2 regions of the Pseudomonas svalbardensis genome follow, and region 1 is predicted to be linked to the other one. Evidence: predicted binding sites of a transcription regulator. Region 1 holds the regulator's gene; the other holds the start of a gene.

Region 1 (12,185 bases):
CGCAATCAGGGTGGTCAGTTGCTGGCGCGGATCAAGGGTGTGCGCAAGAAGCTGTCCCAGGATCTGGGCTTCCTGATGCCGACCGTGCATATCCGTGACAACCTCGACCTGGCGCCGAGCGCCTACCGCCTGACCCTGATGGGGGTGATCCTGGCTGAAGCGGAGATTTACCCGGACCGCGAACTGGCGATCAACCCGGGGCAGGTCTACGGTACGCTCAGCGGCATTACCGCCAAAGATCCGGCTTTCGGTCTGGAGGCGGTCTGGATCGAAGTCAGCCAGCGTGCCCAGGCGCAATCCCTCGGTTACACCGTGGTCGATGCCAGTACGGTAGTGGCAACCCACTTGAACCAGATTCTGTACAAACACTCGAGCGAGTTGATCGGTCACGAAGAAGTGCAGCAGCTCATGCAATTGTTGGCCAAAAGCTCGCCAAAACTGGCCGAAGAGCTGGTGCCGGGTGTGGTGTCTCTGTCGCAGCTGCTCAAAGTATTGCAGGCGTTGCTGGCCGAGCAGGTGCCAGTACGGGACATTCGCAGCATTGCCGAAGCCATCGCAAACAATGCCAGCAAGAGTCAAGATACTGCCGCGCTGGTGGCCGCGGTTCGCGTTGGCGTATCCCGCGCAATCGTCCAAAGCATTGTAGGCACTGACTCCGAGCTGCCAGTGATCACCCTGGAGCCAAGGTTGGAACAAATATTGCTCAATAGTCTTCAGAAGGCAGGACAAGGCTCGGAAGAGGGTGTTCTGCTGGAGCCAAGCATGGCTGAGAAACTGCAACGCTCGTTGATCGATGCGGCGCAGCGTCAGGAAATGCAAGGTCAACCGGTGATTCTGTTGGTAGCCGGTCCGGTTCGCGCGATGCTGTCGCGATTCGGCCGATTGGCAGTCCCGGGTTTGCATGTGTTGGCTTACCAGGAAATTCCTGACAACAAGCAAGTGACCATCGTTGCGACAGTAGGGCCCAACGGCTGAGGTAGTGGTTTATGCAAGTTAAGCGTTTTTTCGCCGCCGATATGCGTCAGGCCATGAAACTGGTTCGTGATGAGCTGGGCGGTGATGCCGCCATCATTGGCAACCGCCGGATCGCCGGTGGTGTCGAGCTGACGGCTGCCCTGGATTACAAGTTGTCGGCGCTGGCCCCGCGCGTTCCGAACATGGAACTCGAAGACGAGCTGCGCAAGACCCAATCGCGGATCGTCACCGCCCAGGCCGAACTGAGCCTGCGCAGCGATGGCGAGAGCGATAAGTCCACCAATCGCCAATTGTTCGCCGGCCTGCCACTGACCGCCGCCGAGCCGCTGATCGAGCCAACCTACACCGAACCCCGTCGTCCTGCACCGGCTGCGGCACCTGCCTCCGGTGGCGTCGACCCACGGGCGTTCGACTCGATGCGTTTCGAACTCAACAGCCTGCGCGAACTGATGGAAGTGCAACTCGGCTCCCTGGCCTGGAATCAGCTGCAAGGCAGCCGTCCGGCCCAGGCCAATCTTTGGCGTCGCCTGCAACGCATCGGTCTGTCCGGCCCGTTGTCGCGTGATTTGCTGGCGCTGATTACCGATATTGAAGAACCTCGTCAGGCCTGGCGCATGTTGCTGGCACACCTGGCGCGGATGATCGCCACACCGGAAGTCGAGCCTTTGGAAGAGGGCGGCGTGATTGCCATGGTCGGCCCCGCCGGCATGGGCAAGACCACCACCCTGGCCAAACTCGCGGCCCGTTACGTGCTCAAGTACGGCGCGCAGAATATCGCGCTGGTCAGCATGGACAGCTACCGTATTGGTGCTCAGGAACAACTCAAGACGTTGGGCCGGATCCTCAATGTGTCGGTGACGCATGTCGATCCGGGCCAATCGCTGGTGCAGGCGCTGGAGCCCTTGCTGCGCAAACGCGTGGTGCTGATCGATACCGCGGGCCTTCAGGCCAGCGATCCGGCACTGCGCATGCAGCTCGAAAGCCTGGCTGGTCGTGGCATCAAATCAAAAAATTATCTGGTGTTGGCAACCACCAGCCAGAAACAGGTTCTAACGGCCGCTTATCACAGTTACAAGCGTTGTGGGCTCGCTGGCTGCATCCTGACTAAACTGGATGAAACGGCAAGTCTGGGCGAGGTGTTGAGCCTGGCCATCAGTCATGAATTGCCGGTGGCCTACCTGACCGATGGCCCGCGGATTCCGGATGATTTGCATCTACCGCGTCGTCATCAGTTGGTCAGTCGCGCCGTCAGCGTGCAAATGCAAGAAGAACCCAGCGAAGAAGCCATGGCTGACATGTTCGCTGATATTTACCACAGCCCGACCAAGCAGGTCGGCTGAGGTATTAATGAACAGTTTTTGTACCTACATCGATGGTCTGCCATGCATTGTTCAGTTAGTGAACGCGCAGCCAGTAATGTGGCCTCCGTCTAAGTAAGACAAGGTAAAGAAAATTCATGGGCAGCATGCATCCCGTACAGGTGATCGCGGTGACCGGCGGCAAAGGTGGCGTCGGGAAGACTAACGTGTCAGTGAACTTGTCCCTGGCTCTAGCTGAGCTCGGCCGGCGCGTCATGCTGTTGGACGCCGATCTGGGGCTGGCGAACGTCGACGTCCTGCTGGGACTGACACCCAAACGTACTTTGGCCGACGTGATCGAAGGCCGCTGCGAGCTGCGCGACGTACTGTTGCAAGGCCCTGGCGGCATTCGCATCGTCCCGGCCGCGTCCGGCACACAGAGCATGGTTCATTTGAGCCCGGCCCAACACGCCGGCCTGATCCAGGCGTTCAGCGATATCGGCGACAACCTCGACGTGCTGGTGATCGACACCGCTGCGGGCATTGGAGACTCGGTCGTCAGTTTCGTTCGCGCAGCGCAAGAAGTCTTGCTGGTGGTCTGCGACGAACCGACCTCGATCACAGATGCCTACGCACTGATCAAACTGCTGAACCGCGATTACGGCATGAACCGCTTCCGGGTCCTGGCCAACATGGCCCAGAGCCCGCAGGAAGGTCGCAACCTGTTCGCCAAGTTGACCAAGGTCACGGATCGCTTCCTTGACGTCGCCTTACAATACGTCGGCGCGGTGCCTTACGACGAAAGTGTGCGCAAGGCTGTGCAGAAGCAGCGCGCCGTTTACGAAGCCTTCCCGCGGTCCAAGTGCTCACTGGCGTTCAAGGCCATTGCACAGAAGGTCGATACCTGGCCGCTGCCTGCCAACCCGCGTGGGCACCTGGAGTTTTTCGTCGAGCGCCTCGTGCAACAAACGGCAGGACCCGTGCTATGACAGCCAGTGGCTACAACCTCTACAAGAAGTCGGCACGTGACGCGCAGTACGAGCTGATCGAGCGTTACGCGCCACTGGTTAAACGCATTGCCTACCACTTGCTGGCGCGTCTGCCAGCCAGTGTTCAGGTGGAAGATCTGATCCAGGCCGGGATGATCGGCCTGCTTGAAGTGTCGACCAAATACGACGCCAGCAAAGGCGCGAGTTTCGAGACGTACGCGGGCATTCGAATCCGTGGCGCGATGCTCGATGAAGTACGCAAGGGGGACTGGGCGCCACGTTCGGTCCACCGCAATACCCGGATGGTCAGCGACGCCATTCGCTCGATTGAAGCTAAAACCGGCCGTGACGCTAAAGATCACGAGGTTGCGGCCGAACTCCAATTGAGTCTCGACGATTATTACGGGATTTTGAACGACACCCTGGGCAGCCGCTTATTCAGTTTCGACGATCTGTTGCAGGACGGCGAACACGAAGGGCTGCACGAGGATGGCGCCAGTGCTCATCTGGAGCCGTCGCGCGATCTGGAAGATGAACGCTTCCAGGCAGCGCTGGCGGACGCGATTGCCAATTTGCCGGAGCGTGAGCGACTGGTGTTGGCGCTGTACTACGACGAAGAGTTGAATCTCAAGGAAATCGGTGAGGTCCTGGGGGTCAGCGAATCTCGGGTCAGCCAGTTACACAGCCAGTGCGCGGCCCGTTTGCGGGGGCGTTTGGGGGAGTGGCGAGCGCGCTGAAGGCAGTGTGGGGACACTGCGAACGCGGCTGGTGGGGTGTTGAACCGTACCGGTCCCGATCTGTTGTGCTCCAGACAGTCATTGAGTGCTTTGCCGGATTGATTGAAATGGCGCGTCCAGGTGCTGGGCGCGTTTAAGACTGCTTGGAGGTCGAATTGGACAAGAACATGAAAATCCTCATCGTTGATGACTTCTCAACGATGCGGCGGATCATTAAAAACCTGTTGCGTGACCTTGGGTTCACCAACACGGTCGAGGCCGACGATGGCACTACTGCCATTCCGGTTCTCAACAGCGGCAGCATCGACTTTCTGGTAACAGACTGGAACATGCCTGGCATGACCGGTATCGATCTGCTGCGCCACGTGCGTGCCGATGAAAAGCTCAAGCACCTGCCGGTGCTGATGGTGACCGCTGAAGCCAAGCGCGAGCAGATCATCGAGGCAGCCCAAGCCGGTGTTAACGGCTATGTGGTCAAGCCTTTCACGGCCCAGGCGTTAAAAGAAAAAATCGAGAAGATTTTCGAACGCATCGGTTGATGTGCGAAGCCACTGCGCCACGGGGGAGCTATGGAGCATAACGAGTCTTCACAGGGCGATTTCGAATCGACTCTGAAAAAACACGCGGTCGAACTGGTCGAAAGCCTTGAAAAAGGCAGGTTCGGCGACGCTGTGCAACTGATCCATGAGCTCAATCAGACCCGTGACCGTGGCCTGTATCAGGAAGTGGGCAAGCTCACTCGCGAGCTGCATAGCGCGATCGTCAATTTCCAGATTGACCCGCACATGCCACAAGCCGAGGAAGTCTCGCAGATCACGGATGCCACCGAGCGTCTGGGGTATGTGGTCAAGCTGACCGAGGCTGCTGCCAACCGCACCATGGACCTGGTGGAAAACGCCACGCCGCTGGTCAACGGCCTGAGCAACGAAGCCCAAGCCTTGAGCACCGACTGGGGACGGTTCATGCGTCGCGAAGTCGGGGCTGAAGAGTTCCGCGAGCTGGCCCGGCGAGTCGACGGTTTCCTGACACGCAGCAGCGAAGACAATCGCGTTGTGTCGAGCAACCTCAACGACATTCTGCTCGCTCAGGATTACCAGGACCTCACCGGTCAGGTGATCAAGCGCGTGACCCAATTGGTCACCGAAGTTGAAAGCAACCTGCTCAAGCTCGTGCTTATGGCCAGTCAGGTGGACCGCTTTGCGGGCATCGAACATGACCGTGAAGCGATGCTGGCAGAAAAAGATCCGCAAAAACATCTCTCTCAGGGTGAAGGTCCGCAGATTCATGCCGATAAAAGAGAAGACGTTGTGTCCGGTCAGGACGATGTAGACGATTTGCTTTCCAGCCTTGGATTCTAGGAGCACCCCTACACATGAGCTTCGGCGCCGATGAAGAGATCCTTCAGGATTTCCTGGTTGAGGCCGGCGAGATTCTAGAGCAACTGTCCGAACAGCTGGTCGAGCTTGAAAGCCGACCTGATGATGCGGACTTGCTCAATGCAATTTTTCGCGGTTTTCACACTGTAAAAGGAGGCGCCGGCTTCCTCCAGCTCAACGAGCTGGTGGAGTGCTGTCACATCGCCGAGAACGTGTTCGACATCCTGCGCAAGGGTGAACGTCGCGTCGACTCGGAACTGATGGACGTGGTTCTCGAAGCGCTGGATGCGGTGAACGGCATGTTTACCGAAGTCCGCGAGCGCACCCCGATCACGGCTGCCACGCCTGAACTGCTGGCAGCTCTGGCCCGTCTGGCCGAGCCGCAAACCGCCGATGAAACGGCACCGGTCGCCGAGGTGGTGGAAGAACCTGCCGCCGAGAGCGAATCGGGTGACATCACCGATAACGAATTCGAACAACTGCTGGACTCGCTGAACGCCGTCAAGGCTCAGGCAGAAGCCCCGGCGGCTGTGCCGGCGCCGAGCAGCAATGCAGCGGGCAGCGACGAAATTACCGATGCCGAGTTCGAGTCGTTGCTCGATCAACTGCACGGTAAAGGCCAGTTCGCCGTCGATGCGGTGGCCCCGGCGCCAGCCGCACCGGCTGCCCCGAAAGCGGCAGGCGACAGCTCCGATATCACCGACGACGAGTTCGAAGCACTGCTCGATCAGCTGCACGGCAAGGGTAACTTTGCCGTTGATGCGCTGGAATCGGCCATTGCTGCGGTGCCGGCCCCGGCTGCGCCCACCGCTAAAGCGGCTGGGGGCGATCTGATCTCCGATCACGAGTTCGAATCGCTGCTCGACGAATTGCACGGCAAAGGCAAGTTCACTGAAGTCGGTACCGCGTCGGGCGCCAGCGCTTCGGTTGCGGCGCCCATTGCCAAGGCTGTTGCACCGAAACCCGTTGCCAAAGCGCCCGAGCCTAAAGCCGAAGCGCCGAAGCCTGCCGCTGCTGCTGCCCCGGCTCCGGCTCGTGCTCCGTCCGCGCCGCCACCGGAAAAACCGGCCAGCGAAGCCGAGACCACCGTGCGGGTCGATACCGCGCGTCTCGACGAAATCATGAACATGGTCGGCGAGTTGGTACTGGTGCGTAACCGCTTGGTCCGTCTGGGCCTCAACAGCGGCGACGAAGCCATGTCCAAGGCCGTGTCGAACCTCGACGTGGTCACGGCCGACCTGCAAACCGCGGTCATGAAGACCCGGATGCAACCGATCAAGAAGGTCTTCGGGCGCTTCCCGCGTCTGGTTCGCGACCTGGCTCGCCAGCTCAAGAAAGAGATCAACCTGGAACTGGTCGGCGAAGAAACCGACCTCGACAAGAACCTCGTCGAGGCCCTGGCCGACCCGCTGGTCCACTTGGTGCGCAACTCGGTCGACCACGGTATTGAAGAGCCGGCCGAGCGTGAAGCGATGGGCAAGCCTCGCAGCGGCAAGGTGATCCTGTCCGCTGAACAGGAAGGCGACCACATCCTGCTGTCGATTTCCGATGACGGCAAGGGCATGGACGCCGATGTTCTGCGCGGCATTGCCGTGAAGAAAGGCTTGATGGACAAGGATGCAGCGGATCGCCTCAGCGAAACCGATTGCTTCAACCTGATCTTCGCGCCGGGTTTCTCGACCAAGACCGAAATTTCCGATGTCTCCGGACGCGGCGTGGGCATGGACGTGGTGAAAACCAAAATCGCCCAGCTCAACGGCACCATCAATATCTATTCGACCAAGGGCAAGGGCTCGAAGATCGTCATCAAGGTCCCGTTGACCCTGGCGATCATGCCGACGCTGATGGTCATGCTGGGCAACCAGGCGTTTGCGTTCCCGCTGGTGAACGTCAACGAGATCTTCCACCTCGACCTGTCGCGCACCAACGTGGTGGACGGCCAGGAAGTGGTGATCGTGCGGGACAAGGCGCTGCCATTGTTCTACCTCAAACGCTGGCTGGTCAGCTCCGCCGCTCATGAAGAGCAGCGCGAAGGCCATGTGGTGATCCTTTCGGTGGGCACTCAGCGGATCGGCTTCGTCGTCGATCAACTGGTGGGCCAGGAAGAAGTGGTCATCAAGCCATTGGGCAAAATGCTCCAGGGAACCCCGGGCATGTCCGGCGCCACCATCACCGGTGACGGCCGCATTGCGCTGATTCTCGATGTTCCGAGCATGCTCAAGCGTTACGCCGCACGGCGTATTTGATTCTGGTGGAGCGGGGCGACTGAGCCTCGCTCCGTCTAACGGAGTGTTTATGGCAGTTAAAGTCCTGGTGGTGGACGATTCGGGGTTTTTCCGCCGCCGCGTCTCGGAAATTCTTTCAGCGGATCCGAATATCCAGGTCGTCGGCACGGCGACCAACGGAAAAGAGGCGATTGATCAGGCGCTGGCCCTCAAGCCAGACGTAATCACCATGGATTACGAGATGCCGATGATGGATGGCATCACGGCAGTGCGGCACATCATGCAGCGCTGCCCGACCCCGGTGTTGATGTTCTCCTCGCTGACCCACGAAGGCGCTCGGGTAACCCTCGACGCGCTGGACGCTGGCGCGGTGGATTTCCTGCCGAAAAATTTCGAAGACATCTCCCGTAACCCGGAGAAGGTCAAGCAACTGCTGTGCGAGAAGATTCTCAGCATCTCGCGCAGTAACCGTCGCGCCAACACCTACAGCGCTCCGGCACCTGTCGCCGCACCCGCCCCGACGCCTGCACCTGCCAGCGTCAGCAGCTACGGCAGCAGTGCGCCTGCGCGTCCGGCACCGGCTCCGATTCCGGCGCGTACGTACGCGCCAGCCTCGTCGTCGCCAACGCCGAAACGCAAAGCCTACAAACTGGTCGCCATCGGTACGTCCACTGGCGGCCCGGTTGCCCTGCAGCGGGTTCTGACCCAATTGCCGGCCAATTTCCCCGCACCGATCGTATTGATCCAGCACATGCCAGCTGCCTTTACCAAGGCCTTTGCCGAGCGTCTGGACAAGCTCTGCCGCATCAGCGTCAAGGAAGCCGAGGATGGCGACATCCTGCGTCCGGGCCTGGCGCTGCTGGCGCCGGGTGGCAAGCAAATGATGATCGACGGCCGTGGCGCGGTGAAGATCCTCCCGGGCGACGAACGTCTGAACTACAAGCCGTGCGTGGACATCACCTTTGGTTCCGCGGCCAAGTCTTACGGTGACAAAGTTTTGGCGGTCGTATTGACCGGCATGGGCGCCGATGGTCGCGAAGGCGCGCGTCTGCTCAAGCAGGGCGGCAGCTCGATCTGGGCTCAGGATGAAGCCAGCTGCGTGATCTACGGCATGCCGATGGCCATCGTCAAAGCCGAACTCGCCGACGCGGTGTACGGGCTGGACGATATCGGCAAGCATCTGGTCGAGGCTTGTATTTGATGGATGTTTTAAGCCTCATCGGGATCATCATGGCGTTCGTCGCCATCATTGGCGGCAACTACCTTGAAGGCGGCCACCTCGGCGCCTTGGCCAACGGCCCGGCGGCGTTGATCGTTATCGGCGGAACCGTCGGTGCGGCGCTGCTGCAGTCACCGATGAGCGCCTTCAAGCGCTCCATGCAGATACTGGCCTGGATCCTGTTCCCTCCACGCATCGACCTCGCCGGTGGCGTCGATCGCGTCGTCAACTGGAGCCTGACCGCACGCAAGGAAGGCCTGCTGGGTCTGGAAGGGGTGGCCGACGCCGAACCTGACAACTACTCGCGCAAAGGTCTGCAACTGCTGGTGGACGGCGCCGAGCCGGAAGCGATTCGCAGCATCCTGGAAGTGGATTTCTACACTCAGGAAAGCCGCGACATCGAAGCCGCCAAAGTCTTCGAAAGCATGGGCGGCTACGCGCCGACCATCGGCATCATCGGTGCGGTGATGGGCCTGATCCACGTGATGGGCAACCTGGCCGATCCATCGCAACTGGGTAGCGGCATTGCCGTGGCCTTCGTCGCGACCATCTACGGCGTGGCCAGTGCCAACCTGGTGCTGCTGCCGATTGCCGCCAAACTCAAGTCCGTCGCTTTGCGGCAGTCGCGTTATCGCGAAATGTTGTTGGAAGGCATTCTGTCGATCGCCGAAGGTGAAAACCCTCGCTCTATTGAGTTGAAGCTTCAGGGCTTCATGGATTGATGGGGGTAATGGACTATGGCTCGTCGTCGGCAACCTGAAGAACATGTAAACCATGAGCGTTGGCTGGTTTCATACGCCGACTTCATTACGTTGCTGTTCGCTTTCTTCGTGGTGATGTACTCGATCTCTTCGATCAACGAAGGCAAGTACAAGGTCATTTCCGAAGCGTTGATCGGGGTGTTTACCGATTCCGACCGCGCCCTCAAGCCGATCCCGATCGGCGACGAGCGACCGAAGACCGTGACCCCGGCCAAGCCGCTGGTTAAAGACGCCGAGCAGGTCGACGCCGGTATCGCGGGTGCCAGCGATCCGCTCAAAAGCATCGCCGACGACATCAGCGCCGCGTTTGGCGACTTGATCAGCTCCAACCAGATGACCATTCGCGGCAACGAGCTGTGGGTCGAGATCGAACTCAATTCCAGCCTGTTGTTCGGCAGCGGCGACGCCATGCCCAGCGACATCGCGTTCAACATCATCGACAAGGTTGCCGCGATTCTGAAACCGTTCGACAACCCGATTCACGTCGAAGGTTTCACTGACGATCAACCGATCCGCACCGCGCAATACCCGACCAACTGGGAGCTGTCCTCGGCCCGCTCGGCAAGCATCGTGCGCATGCTGGCGATGCAGGGTGTGAACCCCGGTCGCCTGGCGTCGGTGGGGTACGGCGAGTTCCAGCCAGTGGCCAACAACGCGACTGCCGAGGGGCGGGCGCGTAACCGTCGCGTGGTGCTGGTGGTGTCACGAAATCTTGATGTACGCCGCAGCCTCACGGGGACCGGAACGGCCAATGCGCATCCGGATGCCGCGTTGAAGCGTGCTGGCACACAAACTGCACCGACCCCGGTCAAGTCGCCGGGACGAGAGAGTGCCGTCAATTCTCCGTCACCCGCATTAATACGTTGAGCTATTTCTCGGTCGACCATTTCGACCGGGAGGAACAATCCGAATGAGAGTCTGGGCAGTCGCCAATCAAAAGGGTGGTGTCGGTAAAACCACTTCCTCTATCGCTTTAGCCGGTTTACTGGCCGAGGCGGGCAAGCGCGTGGTCGTGGTCGATCTCGACCCCCATGGCTCCATGACCAGCTACTTCGGTTACGACCCCGACAGCCTGGAACACAGCAGCTACGACCTGTTCCTGCATAAGGGCAGTGTGCCGCAAGGCCTGCCCGGTCAGTTGCTGTTGCCCACCAGCCACGAGAGTATTTCCCTGTTGCCGTCGAGCACCGCACTCGCGACTCTGGAACGGCAGTCGCCGGGTCAGAGTGGCCTGGGCCTGGTGATTGCCAAGAGCCTGGCGCAACTTTGGCAGGACTTCGATTACGCCGTGATCGACAGCCCGCCGTTGCTCGGCTTGCTGATGGTCAATGCCTTGGCGGCGAGCCAGCAATTGGTGATTCCGGTGCAGACCGAACACTTGGCGGTCAAAGGTCTGGAGCGCATGGTCAACACCCTGGCGATGATCAACCGTTCGCGTAAACAGGCGCTGCCGTTCAGCATCGTGCCGACCCTGTTCGACCGCCGCACGCAGGCGTCCCTCGGCACGCTGCGGGTATTGCGCGACAAGTACCCGGAAGAAATCTGGCAGGGCTACATTCCAGTCGATACGCGCTTGCGTGACGCCAGCCGTGCCGGCGTGACGCCTTCACAGTTCGACGGCAAGAGCCGTGGGGTGCTGGCTTATCGCGCGTTGCTCAAGCATCTGCTGGCAGCACAACTTGTTCCGCAGGTGGCGTGAGATGAACCGCCCGGTAAAAACCACCTCGCGCCCGCAACTGGCTCTCCAGTCTTATCTGGACAGCTTGCTGATGGAGGCGACTGAAGAGTTGCCGCCGGAAATCGAAGCGCTGGTTGAAATCGTTGAGGTTGTTGAAGCGGTCGAAGTTGAAGCTGCGCTGGACGAGTTCCAGGCAGCGGTGCTCGAAGAGCAGGCTCGCGATGCGCAGAAACCCGCCGTGGTTGCCGCGCCGGTAGCAGCGCCCGTGGCGAAAGCACCGGTAGCCGTGATCGAAGCACCAGCGCCGGTTCTCGCACCGATCTCGACCATCGCCCCGCTGCTGCAAGCCTTGGTGCCACCGGTGGTCGAAGTCCACCTGCCACCGAGCAACACGCCACCACCAGTGGAAACCGATGGTCGCCCGTCCTGGGCCGCCGAGCCATTCGAATGCCTGTTGTTCGATGTCGCCGGGCTGACCCTGGCCGTGCCGCTGGTGTGTCTGGGCTCGATTTATTCTTTGGCCGGTCACGAGCTGACACCGCTGTTCGGTCAACCGGAGTGGTTCCTCGGGATCCTGCCGAGCCAGGCCGGCAACCTGAAAGTATTGGACACCGCGCGTTGGGTTATGCCCGACCGTTACCGCGACGATTTCCGCCAGGGCCTGCAATACGTTATTTCGGTTCAGGGCTACGAATGGGGGCTGGCGGTGCATCAGGTCAGCCGCTCGTTGCGCCTGGACCCGAACGAAATCAAATGGAGAAGTCATCGAGGTCAGCGGCCATGGCTCGCCGGCACGGTGATTGAGCACATGTGTGCGCTGCTGGACGTTTCCGCCCTGGCCGAGTTGATCGCCAGCGGTGGGGCAAAGCACATGAGCGGCACCACGCCGACTCACAAACCAACATAACAAACACGCGACGGCAGTCA
Region 2 (12,185 bases), 1.7 Mb from region 1:
CGCAGCGCGTACGGCGTAGCGCAGGACGCCTGAATCGGCGGCGAAATGAAGAGGATTCTTACTGGTGGCGCGCGCAGTCATTGTAGGTTTCCGTAGGAAGTCGCTGAGGTCAGAATTGAAGTGCTTACTGACTAAGCCGGACTTGTCCGGAAAACCCGCCAAAAATATTTCAGGCCTGTCGCTCCAACGTCACCCACCAGCGAGTGCGATAGCGCAGTTGCACTGGCAGGGTTTGCGGCAGGATGGCCAGCAACCTGTCGGTGTTCTCCAGGCGGAAAACCCCGGATAACCGCAAGTCAGCAATGTCCGCTGAGCACGTCAGATAACCGTGGTGATAGCGTCCGACTTCATCAAGGAAATCCCCCAGCCGCATATTGCGAGTCACGATCAGCCCGTCGACCCAAGCACCCGCATCCATGTTCAGCGGTGGCGCCAACCTCGCCTGGTGATGATCGATCAGATAACTTTGCCCGGCCTGCACCTGGATCGGTGTGCTATCGGCGGCAAGTGGTGAATGTATGAGGACCATGCCGCCGGTAACACTGAGCCGCGTGCAGTCGCCGTCCTGCCGCAGGATGAAACGTGCCCCGACGCCTTCATACACACCCTGGCGACTTTGCACCCGCAGCGGTCGATCAAACCAAGATCCTTCGTCGATCCCGCCGCACGTCACGATGATTTCGCCGCGAGTCAGTTTGATCAGCCGCTGCTGCGCGTTGTAATCCAGATCCACTGCACTGGCGGTATTGAGTTCCAGTCGTGTGCCGTCGGGCAATTGGAAACCGCGCCGTTCGCCCGTGGCAGTAGCGAAATCAGAGGACCACTGTTGCCAGCCCACTGCATCCTTGCCCAGCCACGCCGCCGACCCCATCAGCAACGCACCGGACAGCAGCTTCAAGGCCTGGCGGCGTCCCAGTCCCTGAGCGCTGTTTTCCAACGTATTGAAGGCCACTTGAGCACCGGGCACTGCCCGCAGGTTGCTGCTCAACTCGGCTTGCAGCGACTGCACCCGTTGCCAGGCCAGTTCGTGTTCATGGTGTTCGGCCCGCCAGACATCGCATTGCTGACGTAGCCTGGAATTAGCCGAGTTGTTACGCAGACGCAGTAGCCAATGGATGGCTTGTTTGACCACCTGCTGGTGCGGTTCACCGCGTCGATTCAGCGACAAGTTATCCACAGGCATCACGTTTCATACCGCAGCACATAGCAGTGATACAGCGCGTCGGCCACATAGCGTTCCACCGAACGCAGAGACAAGCCCATCTGCTCGGCGATGTGTTTGTGGGTAAGCCCTTCGCACTGTGCCAGCAGAAACGCCTGACGCACTTTCGGCTTCAGGCCTTCGAGCATACGGGCGATGCTTTCCAGCAACTCAAGTACCAATGCCCGCGCTTCGATGCTCGGGGTTTCGGACTGGGGCAAATGGGCGATGGTTTCCAGGTAGGCGCGTTCGATTTCTTCACGGCGCCAATGGTCGATCACCAACCCACGGGCGATCGTTCGAAGAAAGGCGCGGGGAGCCTTGAGTTCCAGGCGTTCGGTTCTGTGCAGCAGACGCACAAACGTGTCCTGAGCCAGGTCCGCCGCATCGGCTGCATTACCCAATCGCGCGCGCAGCCACGTGTTGAGCCAACCGTGATGGCTACTGTAAAGCGCCTGTACTGCAAACTCAGGTGAGGACATGAACGCGACAGCCCGAACGTCACAAATGATAATTAGTCGCATTGTCATCAAGGGTTGGGGAATTTGCAACTGCCGTACGAACAACCGTCATCACAAAAAGACTGAGCAGGTGCTCTGGCACGCCGTTCGGCGGGTATCTGACAGGAATGTCGACCATTTCGTACAAACGCCTAAGTTTTCTCCGGTTTGTGCCGACAGCCTTATGAGACATGCGTGCACCAAAGTAGAGCGGCCCCAGAGCCCTGCCTGCGCTGTTACATGGAATGTTGCAACCCGGAACGCATCCCCACTTTTTGCATAAGAAGTCCCATGAAATGAATCTCAAATTCAGCCATAAAATCCTTCTGGCCGCCTCCGGCGTCGTGGTGCTGGCTTTTGCGTTGTTCACTTTGTACAACGACTATCTGCAGCGAAACACCATCCGTCAAAACCTCGAATCAAGCGTCCAGCAGGCCGGCGATCTGACCGCCAGCAGCGTGCAGAACTGGATGAGTGGCCGCGTGTTGGTGCTGGAAAACCTCGCGCAGAACGTCGCCCATCAAGGTGCCAATGCCGACCTCCCGGGGCTGGTCAATCAACCGGCGCTGACCTCGAACTTCCAGTTCACCTACGTGGGCCAGGCCAACGGCGTGTTCACTCAGCGCCCGGACGCGAAGATGCCTGACGGTTACGATCCGCGTCAGCGTCCCTGGTACAAACAGGCCGTGGCTGCCGACAAGACCATGCTGACCCCGCCTTACATGGCTGCCGTCGGTGGCCTGGTGGTGACCATCGCCCTGCCGGTGAAAAAGAACGGTGAGTTGCTTGGCGTGGTCGGTGGTGACCTGAGCCTGGAAACGCTGGTGAAGATCATCAACTCGGTGGACTTCGGTGGCATCGGCCACGCATTCCTGGTCAGCGCCGACGGTCAGGTGATCGTCAGCCCGGACAAAGACCAGGTGATGAAAAATCTGAAGGACATCTACCCGAACGCCGGCGTGCGCATCGAGAAGGGTAATCAGGAAGTCACCCTGAACAAGCAGGACCGTATCCTTTCGTTTACTCCAGTCAGTGGTATGCCGAATGCCGAGTGGTACATCGGTCTGTCGATCGACAAGGACAAGGCCTACGCGCCACTCAGCCAGTTCCGCACTTCTGCGCTGATCGCGATGTTCATCGCCGTGACGGCCATTGCCGTGCTGCTGAGCTTGCTGATCAACGTGCTGATGCGTCCGCTGACCACCATGGGCCGTGCGATGCAGGACATCGCGCAAGGTGAGGGCGACCTGACCCGACGTCTGGCCGTGGAAAGCAAAGACGAATTCGGTGAGCTGGGCGGTTCGTTCAACCAGTTCGTGGAGCGAATTCACGCGTCGATTTCCGAGGTGTCGTCGGCAACCCGCCAGGTTCACGACCTGTCGCAACGGGTGATGGCTTCGTCCAACGCTTCGATCGTCGGTTCCGACGAGCAAAGCGCCCGCACCAATAGTGTGGCCGCGGCGATCAACCAGTTGGGCGCCGCCACCCAGGAAATCGCCCGCAACGCCGCCGATGCTTCCCAGCACGCCAGCGGTGCGAGCGAGCAGGCCGATGACGGTCGTCAGGTGGTGGAGAAAACCATTCTGGCGATGACCGAGTTGTCGCAGAAAATCAGCCTGTCCTGCACGCAGATCGAAACCCTGAACGCCAGTACCGACAACATCGGGCACATTCTGGATGTGATTAAAGGCATCTCCCAGCAGACCAACTTGCTCGCGCTCAACGCGGCCATCGAAGCGGCCCGTGCCGGTGAAGCCGGTCGTGGTTTTGCGGTGGTGGCGGACGAGGTGCGTAACCTCGCTCACCGTACTCAGGAATCGGCGGAGGAGATCCACAAGATGATCACCTCGCTGCAGATCGGTTCTCGCGAAGCGGTGACGACCATGAACGCCAGTCAGGTCTCCAGCGAACAGAGCGTCGAAGTGGCGAACCAGGCCGGTCTGCGTCTGGTCAGCGTGACCCAGCGCATCGGCGAAATCGATGGCATGAACCAGTCGGTGGCCGCGGCGACCGAAGAGCAGACGGCGGTCGTGGAAACCCTCAACGTCGACGTCAACCAGATCAACCTGCTGAACCAGCAGAGCGTGGCCAACCTCAATGAAACGTTGAAGGATTGCGATGCGTTGTCCCTGCAGGCGAACCGGTTGAAGCAGTTGGTCGACAGCTTCAAGATCTGATTGAGGTCAGTTGAACCGCGTTATCGTTCAATCGCGAGCAGGCTCGCTCCCACATGGAATTTTCTGTGATCACAACATTTGTGAACGACTGAAAACCCCAGTGGGAGCGAGCCTGCTCGCGATAGCGGTGTACCAGTCACCGCTGAACCAAAGCCCTACGCAAACAGCTTCAACACATTGTTCATCGAGTCATCGGCAAAGCCCTGAACGAAATCCGTGAACCCCGGCAATGCCTCGGCGCCGCCCTGTGCGGGTTCGGCGATGATGGTCCAGGTCGCTCGGGATTTGCCCGCGCCCAGCGGTTCAACACTCATCGCCGCCCACAAATTGGCCACGCCCAAGGTGTTGTAAATCGTGGTCCAGGTCATGTTCAGCGCCTGGTCATCCCGGGAGTTGAGTTGCTCGACCACCAGGTTGCCGTCCTTGAAGATTTTCTTGCGCAGGGACGACACGCCTTCGCCGGTCATCTCGATGTGCGACAGCGCCGGAATGAATTGATCGAAGCCGGCAAAGTTACCGACCACCGCCCAGACCTGCGCGGCATCCGCCGGCACTTCCACTGAAGACACGACGTGGCAGCCTTGAGGGTTTTTGATCAGGGTATCGGGTTGTAGGGTTTTCATGGTTTTGCTCCGGTTGAGTGAATCAGATGAAGTTGATTTCTTTCAGGTAGTCGCAGCCGCGCCGCAGCAGTGCCGGGGATTTTTCCGGGTAATGCGCGCCCATCTGCCGCACGCCCGCCTGGGCGTTGGCGTGGCCGATCATTGAGATGTCGCCGATGTCTTCCTCGAAGCCGTTGAGGTAGAAACCGAGCACGCCGAACAACGCGTTGTCGCTGTCGACCCGGCCCAGTTGCTGCTGCCAGTCGGCGACGCTGACCATGGAAAACTCCCGACCCGCCTCACGGAATGACGCGACGTAGTTGTCCCAGCTCAGAGGTTCGGGGTTGTGCAGGTTGAACACCGCTTTTTCGGGTGAATAACGGCTGGCGTGGAAGGCGATGAACCGTGCGAGAAAGTCCACCGGCATCAGGTCGAAATTCAGCGCGAATTCCGGCACCTGGCCGAGCTGGATCGAGCCTTTGAGCATCAGCATCAAGCGATTTTTGTGCGGCTGGCAGACACCGGTGAGGCTGTTGAAACTGATGTTGCCGGGGCGATAAAGATTGACCCGTACTCCACGTTCGCGAGCCCGTTCGAGGATCCGCTCACCGACCCATTTGGACAGGTTGTAGCCGTTCTTGATGTAGATCGGTGGGGTCTGTGCGGCGGGCAATTCCAGCACCCGGCCATCGGCGGCAATCGTGCTGGAGGCCGAGAGCGTTGAGACGAAGTTGAAGATCTTTTTGCTGCGCCCTTCGCACAACCGAAGGCACTCGAAAATCGGCTCGACGTTGTCCCGCGCCAGCGACTCGTAATCGAGTACGTGATTGACGTTGGCGGCGTTGTGCACCAACGCGCCGAACTGCCGATCCAGTCGCTCGTAAACATCCGCTTCGAGCCCCAATGACGGACGCGTAATGTCCGCCGCATAAACCCGCACCCGACTCAGGTCAAGATGCTCCAGACGGTTTTCTCGCAGCGCATGGGCAAACCGCTCGGCTGCCGATTGTCCGCCGCCGTCGCGAACCAGGCAGGCGACTTCGCTGGCGCCCCAGGCGAGCAACGCTTCGACGATGTGCACGCCGACAAAGCTGTTGGCGCCGGTAACGATCACCTTGTGCACATCGCCCATGCGGTTGACTGGCAACGGCTGGATATCCAGTTCGCGGAAAGCATCGGCCAAGGCTTTTTCGCTCAATACCTCTTCGGTGCCGGAGCCGCGCACCAAGGTCGCCAACTTGGCGATGGTCGGCAATTCGATGAAGCGGTTGATCGAGATGCTGCGACCGAATTCCTCACGCAAACGTAAAAGCATGCGCGACAGCAGGATCGAGTGGCCGCCCAGGTTGAAGAAACTTTCGTCGGTGGAAATATCGCTGGCCGGCAGCTCCAGCAGCTCGGCCCAGATCTCCAGCAACAGCGCCTCATCGGCACTGGCGGGGAAGCGCCGCAGCGTGTTTTCGGACACATTCACGGGCATTGCCAGCAGCGCCTTGCGGTCGACCTTGCCGTTGCTGGCGAATGGCATGCTCGGCAGTTCGGTCCACGCTGTGGGCTGCATGTAATCCGGCAGAAACTGCATCGAGTGGGCTTTCAGCGCTTCGCGAGCGGTGCCGGGTTGATCCTCCTGAGGCTGCGCGAGGAACGCCAGAATCCGTCGATGGCTGTCGATAACCACTGCCACTTGGCGGTACAACTGACTGTCGCGCAGGCAGCGTTCGATCTCTTCCGGTTCGACCCGAAAGCCGCGAATCTTCACTTGGTTGTCGCGTCGTCCGCACAGCTCAATGCCGTCGCGGGTCCACTTCGCCATGTCGCCGGTGCGGTAGGCGCGCAGGCTTTGGCCATTCGGCAGGCTCAGGTTCAGATAACGTTCGGCAGTCTGCTGCGGGTTGTTCAAGTAGCCCAGGCACACGCCCGGCCCGACGATGTACAACTCACCGACAGTCTGTTCGGCCACTGGTTGAAAATCCTCATCGAGAATCAGCACCTGACTGTTAGCAATTGGCGCGCCGAGGGTGCGGTTGCTGTCGCCGGTGCGCAGTTGCCGTGCGGTGATCAACACTGTCGCTTCGGTAGGGCCATAGAGGTTGTAGAGGTTGCCCTGACGGGTGAGCTGCTCGATGACGTAGGGTTCGCAGACATCGCCGCCGGTCATCACGTGATCGAGGCATTGCAATTGATCCAGCGGCAGGATGCTCAACAACGCCGGCGGCAAAAAGGCGTGACTCAGTTGTTGATGACGGATCAGCTCGACCAGTTGCAACGGATCGCGGCGCTGATCGTCGCCGGGCACGATCAGCTCGGCGCCCTGGAGCAGGGTCGGGAAAATATCGATCAGCGACGAGTCGAAACTCAGCGACGAAAACTGCAGCACCCGACTCTGCTCGCTCAGTTGCACATAGTCGGCGTACCACGCGGTGAAGTGCGCGAGGTTGGCCTGGCTGAGCAACACGCCTTTGGGATGGCCGGTGGTGCCCGAGGTATAGAGCGCCATGCACGGCGCATCTAGATCAGATCGTTGGCGCATCAAGGGTTGATCGAGGTCCACGTCACCGATGTCGATGCGGCTGATGTCGAGTCCCGGCATTTGCGCCGCGAGCGGATGCTCACCGTCATGCAGCAGCAAGACTGCCCCGGCGTTTTCCAGAATGTACTGCTGACGTTGCAGAGGATGACTCGGCTCCAGCGGCAGGTACACCGCGCCACTGCCAAGAATCGCGAGAATCCCCGCATACAACGCGCTGCATTTTGGCAGGCAGATCCCGATCACCAACGGCCCGTGATGCTGAGCGAGCAACGGCTGCAAACGCTGCTGGATGGCGCGGCTGTGGGCGTGCAAATGCCGATAGTTCAGGGACGTGCCGGCAATGTTCAGCGCGGGTCGTTCGGCACACTGGATGAAGCGCTGCTCAAGGCGCTCGATCATCGGGATCTGGCTGAGTTCCAGCAGCGCGGGTGCCGCCGTGAGGTTGAGCCGATGGAAAAACGCGAGGCTCTCCAAATAGAACAGGTTTTCCACGTGCTCGAAGCACGCGGGAGCAGCAGGGTCGGCCCGTAGAAAATAGTCGGCATCGCGAGAGAAACGGCTGACCAGCAGCGCCACGTGATCGACCAGTTCTGTCACTGCCCGCAGGCGCAATGCCTGGCCGTTGCCCGAAGGCTCGTCGATGATCGGCACGCGAGTGAACAGCGTCGAACCGTACGTGCACAGCAAGTCCAGCGGCGGCAGGCCAGACATCCCAGGCACACCGATACCCAGTTGCAGCGTCAGTCGCGGTGCATCGCCGACGTCTTGAGCAGGCAGGCTGGCGTCGTCGATCAGCAAATCAGCGTTACCCGACGGCTGCTCGTCGACGGCTGTCAGACGCACCAGAGAATGACCGTGTTGTTCAAGTTCCAGTGCCAGGTCGGTCAAGGCCTGGCTGTGTCCAATGAGCAGAATGTCGAGACGTCTCATGATGGGCTCCTCGTTAAACCAGGTAATCGCTGAGGGCGTCTTGCACACACGCCGAATCGAGCAGCGAACTGCTGCGGAAAAACCGCACGATGTTGGCGACCAGCGGGTGATGGCGATTGATCGGGAAGGCCAGTCCCGAGACTTCGCTCTTAAGAGCCCGACGTGCGCCATCGCTGATCTGCAAGGATTCGATCAGGCGGAAGTCGAACGATTTCTGAATGTCGTTAGTCAGGTAATGGCCGATGAACACCGGCAGGATGTGCGCGATGCAGCGGCGGTCGTCTTCGCTCGCGGTGTGCCAGTAGATGCGCACCAGTCGCGCCCAGAACCCGGAGTGGCGGCCCTCGTCGAGCAAGTGGTCGGCCATCAGGCCCTTGATCGACTGCTTGACCGTGTCGTCCTTGGCGAACGCCGCGACATCGCCGGTCACGGTGTTCTCTGCGATGGCCACGCAGATCAATTCCACGGCGCTGCGCAAGTGTTCCGGCGCGAGCGCCACGGCCGCTGGAATGGCTCGGCTGAGTTCGATTTCATCCGGCAGTTCGATGGGCGTGATGCCGGTCATGGCAACGGTCTGTTGCATGAAATCCATCGCCACCAGTGCGTGGTAATCCTCGTCCACCACCACGGTCATGGCGTCGTAGCGGCAGGCGAACGGGAAGGCCACGGCGAAGCGATTCTTGGCGATGCTGCGGGCGGTCTTGTCGACGATTTCGGTTTCGAAAATCACCACGTCGTTGATGAATTTGTAGAGCGTCTGCACCAGCGCAAAGTCGCGCTGCTCCGGGCATTCGCGCAGGAAGGTTTCGCTCAGCACCAACGGTTGGCGGCTCAACGGGTAGATCAACTTGTCGTCGTTCTCCAGCACGCGCCGGGGGCGGGTACGGATAGTCGCGCGGCTTTCCCAGGCGTCGGCGAAGGATTGGTAGTCGGCGGCGTTCATGCGTTCACCTCAGGCATAGGTTCGCTCATGCTCAGGCGCAGGCCATCCCACAGGGCGATGCGGCTTTCCACGGCGGCGATGGCGCTGGCGTAGACGTCTTCCTCGCGTTGCGGATCGCCATTGACCAGCCGGGCGAGGAGTTTTTCAGCGGCGGGGCCGTGGTCTTCGGAATCGACTTCGATGTGCCGTTCGAGGTAGTAACGGAAGGTCGGCGCCTGTTCGATGCCGATGCCCCAATCATCAAGAATTCGCTGGAACATCTGCGGGATGACGCTCTCGCGACCATGCAGAAATGCTGCCGCTACGCTGTGCCCCGGCGCATGCAACGCGGTGTGCAACGTGTTGCGCACGAACTGCGCTGCCGCCGGATCGACGTCCACGCTTTGCAGTGCCACGTCGTAACTCACGCCTTCTTTTTGCAGTGCGACGAAGCGTTCGACCACCGCCGTACTGGCGCCAACTTCGCGCATGGCATCCAGGTACAACTCGAAATGGCTGTAGTGACCATGAGCCGGACGATCATCGGACTCTTCACCCAGCACGATCTCGTTGATCAAACGCGCTGCCTGCGGATCTCGTGGTGGCAGCCAGGGCAGTTGCACGCAGGTGAGTTCCTGTTGCAGGCGTTTGGTCAGTGACATGAAATCCCATACCGCAAACACATGGGTTTCCATGAAACGTTGCAATACCGACAGTGAGTTGATTTCAGAAAAGATCGGATGAGCGCTAAGTTCTGCTTTCTTCTGGTTGAGGCGGTCTTTAGTCGATTTCATGGGCGAACCTATAAGTGAACTGAAAATACCGTTGGGGTGTTTGATAAATAAGCGATCGTTAGTTGGAACTTTTGTTGGCGAGCGGATGCCTCAAGCGAATTGATATGGGTACGTTGCAATACGTCGTTAAGTGACGGCCTGGCGCCAGTATTCAAGGCGGCGGAGAAAAACTAATACATGAATAAAGTTCCGGGCAAGTTCTTTTTATATTATTTGAAAGTTTAACTTTATCGCGCGCGACAAGTTCCAATAAAACTTTTCACTTGAGTTTCATTTGGATGTAGTTGCTCCTTCCGGCTTATATAAGTCAGAATTAAAATGAAGAGTGAATGCCTCACTCGAAGCAACTTTCTAACTGAATCGTTGAAATGAAATAGGGGGGCGGAAGTTGACTGGGATCAACGCCGGTTCTTCCTTTCCCGTGGCAAGACTCCTTCCGTAGGTTCTTGGTGCGGGGACTGCTCCGCTCGTGCGGTGCGTCGCCCGTTCATTATTTGTTGGCAGCCCAAGAGTGAGCGTAAATCACGGCAGCCGCTATCACCGGCGCGTCATCGACTCGGAGTCATTGTTGGTCTTGAGAGGGGTCAATCGAGGGCAGGGCTTGGGAGAGGGGCGCAGCGCGGCAAGCGAGAACGAGCAGTTCGATCTGCTCGCTCAGGCTTGCCGGCGCGGTTTACTTGGAGGTTTTCTTGTTCAGCGCTTCGGGGCTGTTGAGGTAGCGTGTGATGACCTCGACGCCCCGGTTGAGGTGTTGTTCGAGCAACTTCACCGCGCGCTCGACGTCCCGGTCTTCGACGGCCAGCAACAGCGCCCGGTGGTCTTCCTGGGACAGCTTGCCAAGGCCCATGGCTTCCAGGTTGAAGCGCAGGAAGCGCTCCTCTTCATTCAGTCCGTCTTCCACCAGCCTCAATAGCCGTTGGTTCGGCGCCTTGCAGTACAGCGCCATGTGGAAAAGCCGATTGAACCGGCCGATTTCGGTGTAGTTGTTTTCCGTTTCCAGGTCGTCGATATGACGTGCGGCCTGCTCGAAATCCTCCTTCTCGAGCAACGGGATCGACAGGCGCAGGGCTTCGGATTCCAGCAGGATCCGCAGCGCGTAGGTTTCCACGGCATCGCCCTGAACCAGCGGTGCGACCACTGCACCTTTATGGGCGATGACGTTGAGCAGCGCCTGGGCTTCGAGCTGGCGCAAGGCTTCGCGCACCGGCATGCGGCTGACACCGAAAAGATCGGCCAAATCTTGCTGACGCAGGGCGGTGCCGCAGGGAATGCGACCGTCGAGAATGGCCGAACGCAGGGTTTCTTCGATCACCGAGCGTGCCAGATGAGCGGGAATCGGCCCGTTGACCTTGATGCTGTTCAGAGGATTGGGCTTCTGTGTCACAACTACGCACCCTGTTTGACTGAAATAAATTTGGATCCAAGAGGACACTAGTGACTGCCTGACAGGTTGTCAAACGGACAAAAGGTCGCCCTGACGTGGCCGCGATGTTTTTAATGACACCTGCCATACAAAGTTTAGCGCGCCAGCAGTGATCTCACCGTGCCATTGTCTTTTACCGGGCTAACCTGCACCATCGACCGCTTTCCACCTGCCTGACCTGGATGCCTCGCATTGGCGGTACGTTTCGCGATCCCTCGGACTTTGCGCTGGCTGTGCTGCGCGTTGCTGCTGGCCGGCGTTATGCTGGGCGGGCTGCATGCCGATTGGGATTTTTCGCTGATCAGCCGTCGCGCGCAGGCATTGTACGGGCCATTGGGCGAAGGACAGCCACGCATTGATGCCTGGCAGCACTTATTGGTCACGCAAAAGCAAGTTGGCGAGCTCGAACAGCTTAAAGTGGTCAACCAGTTCTTCAATAAGCAGATGCGTTACGAGGAAGACATCGACCTGTGGCACGAGGTCGATTATTGGGAAACACCCATCGAGGCCCTGTGGAAGGGCGCCGGCGATTGCGAAGATTACGCGATCGCCAAGTATTTCAGCCTGCGTCATCTCGGCGTTGCCAGTGACAAGCTGCGCATCACGTACGTCAAGGCGTTGCGCCTGAATCGGGCGCACATGGTGTTGACCTACTACTCAAGCGCCGAGGCCATGCCGCTGGTACTCGACAGCCTGATCGATGCGATCAAACCGGCCAGCCAACGAACCGATTTGCTGCCGGTCTACTCTTTTAATGCCGAAGGGTTGTGGTTGCCGGGCGCCAAGGGCAACAAGAAAGTCGGTGACACCAAACGCCTGTCTCGTTGGCAGGATGTGTTGAAGAAAATGCAGGCCGAAGGTTTCCCGGTCGAGACGACTAACTAGGAGCACGCGCTCAGATGTCTTTGTTCAAACAGCTGTTGATCGCTATCTGTCTGTTCCTGGTGATCGCCTTCACCGGTAGCTTCGTGGTCAGCCTGGAAAGCTCGCGCACCCAATACGTCAATCAGTTGCGCTCTCACGCTCAGGATGCCGCGACCGCATTGGCACTGTCCCTGACACCGAATATCGACGACCCGGCGATGGTCGAGTTGCTGGTCAGCTCG

What was found. The regulator FliA, encoded in region 1, starts transcription of late flagellar genes. The targets are predictions, from matches to a motif close to CTAAAGTTTNNNNNNNNNNNGCCGNTAA.
Region 2: a site for FliA is predicted at 1,854-1,881, ahead of QFX16_RS00655 (methyl-accepting chemotaxis protein). Genes of this name have one in related genera too.

What each region holds. Positions count from the first base shown of each region.
Region 1 is NZ_CP125619.1:1,858,412-1,870,596, forward strand. It holds gene flhA (flagellar biosynthesis protein FlhA) at 1-975, shown strand, start outside; gene flhF (flagellar biosynthesis GTPase FlhF) at 987-2,315, shown strand; gene fleN (flagellar synthesis regulator FleN) at 2,432-3,262, shown strand; gene fliA (RNA polymerase sigma factor FliA) at 3,259-3,999, shown strand; gene QFX16_RS08495 (chemotaxis response regulator CheY) at 4,167-4,538, shown strand; gene QFX16_RS08500 (protein phosphatase CheZ) at 4,569-5,357, shown strand; gene QFX16_RS08505 (chemotaxis protein CheA) at 5,372-7,621, shown strand; gene QFX16_RS08510 (protein-glutamate methylesterase/protein-glutamine glutaminase) at 7,671-8,801, shown strand; gene QFX16_RS08515 (flagellar motor protein) at 8,801-9,541, shown strand; gene motD (flagellar motor protein MotD) at 9,557-10,447, shown strand; gene QFX16_RS08525 (ParA family protein) at 10,491-11,279, shown strand; gene QFX16_RS08530 (CheW domain-containing protein) at 11,281-12,165, shown strand.
Region 2 is NZ_CP125619.1:131,186-143,370, forward strand. It holds partial or broken gene QFX16_RS00640 (TonB-dependent siderophore receptor) at 1-81, opposite strand, end outside; gene QFX16_RS00645 (FecR domain-containing protein) at 170-1,183, opposite strand; gene QFX16_RS00650 (sigma-70 family RNA polymerase sigma factor) at 1,183-1,683, opposite strand; gene QFX16_RS00655 (methyl-accepting chemotaxis protein) at 1,998-3,878, shown strand; gene QFX16_RS00660 (SRPBCC family protein) at 4,034-4,501, opposite strand; gene QFX16_RS00665 (non-ribosomal peptide synthetase) at 4,524-7,940, opposite strand; gene QFX16_RS00670 (diiron oxygenase) at 7,954-8,883, opposite strand; gene QFX16_RS00675 (DUF3050 domain-containing protein) at 8,880-9,656, opposite strand; gene QFX16_RS00680 (GntR family transcriptional regulator) at 10,330-11,040, opposite strand; gene lapG (cysteine protease LapG) at 11,272-11,964, shown strand; gene lapD (cyclic di-GMP receptor LapD) at 11,979-12,185, shown strand, end outside.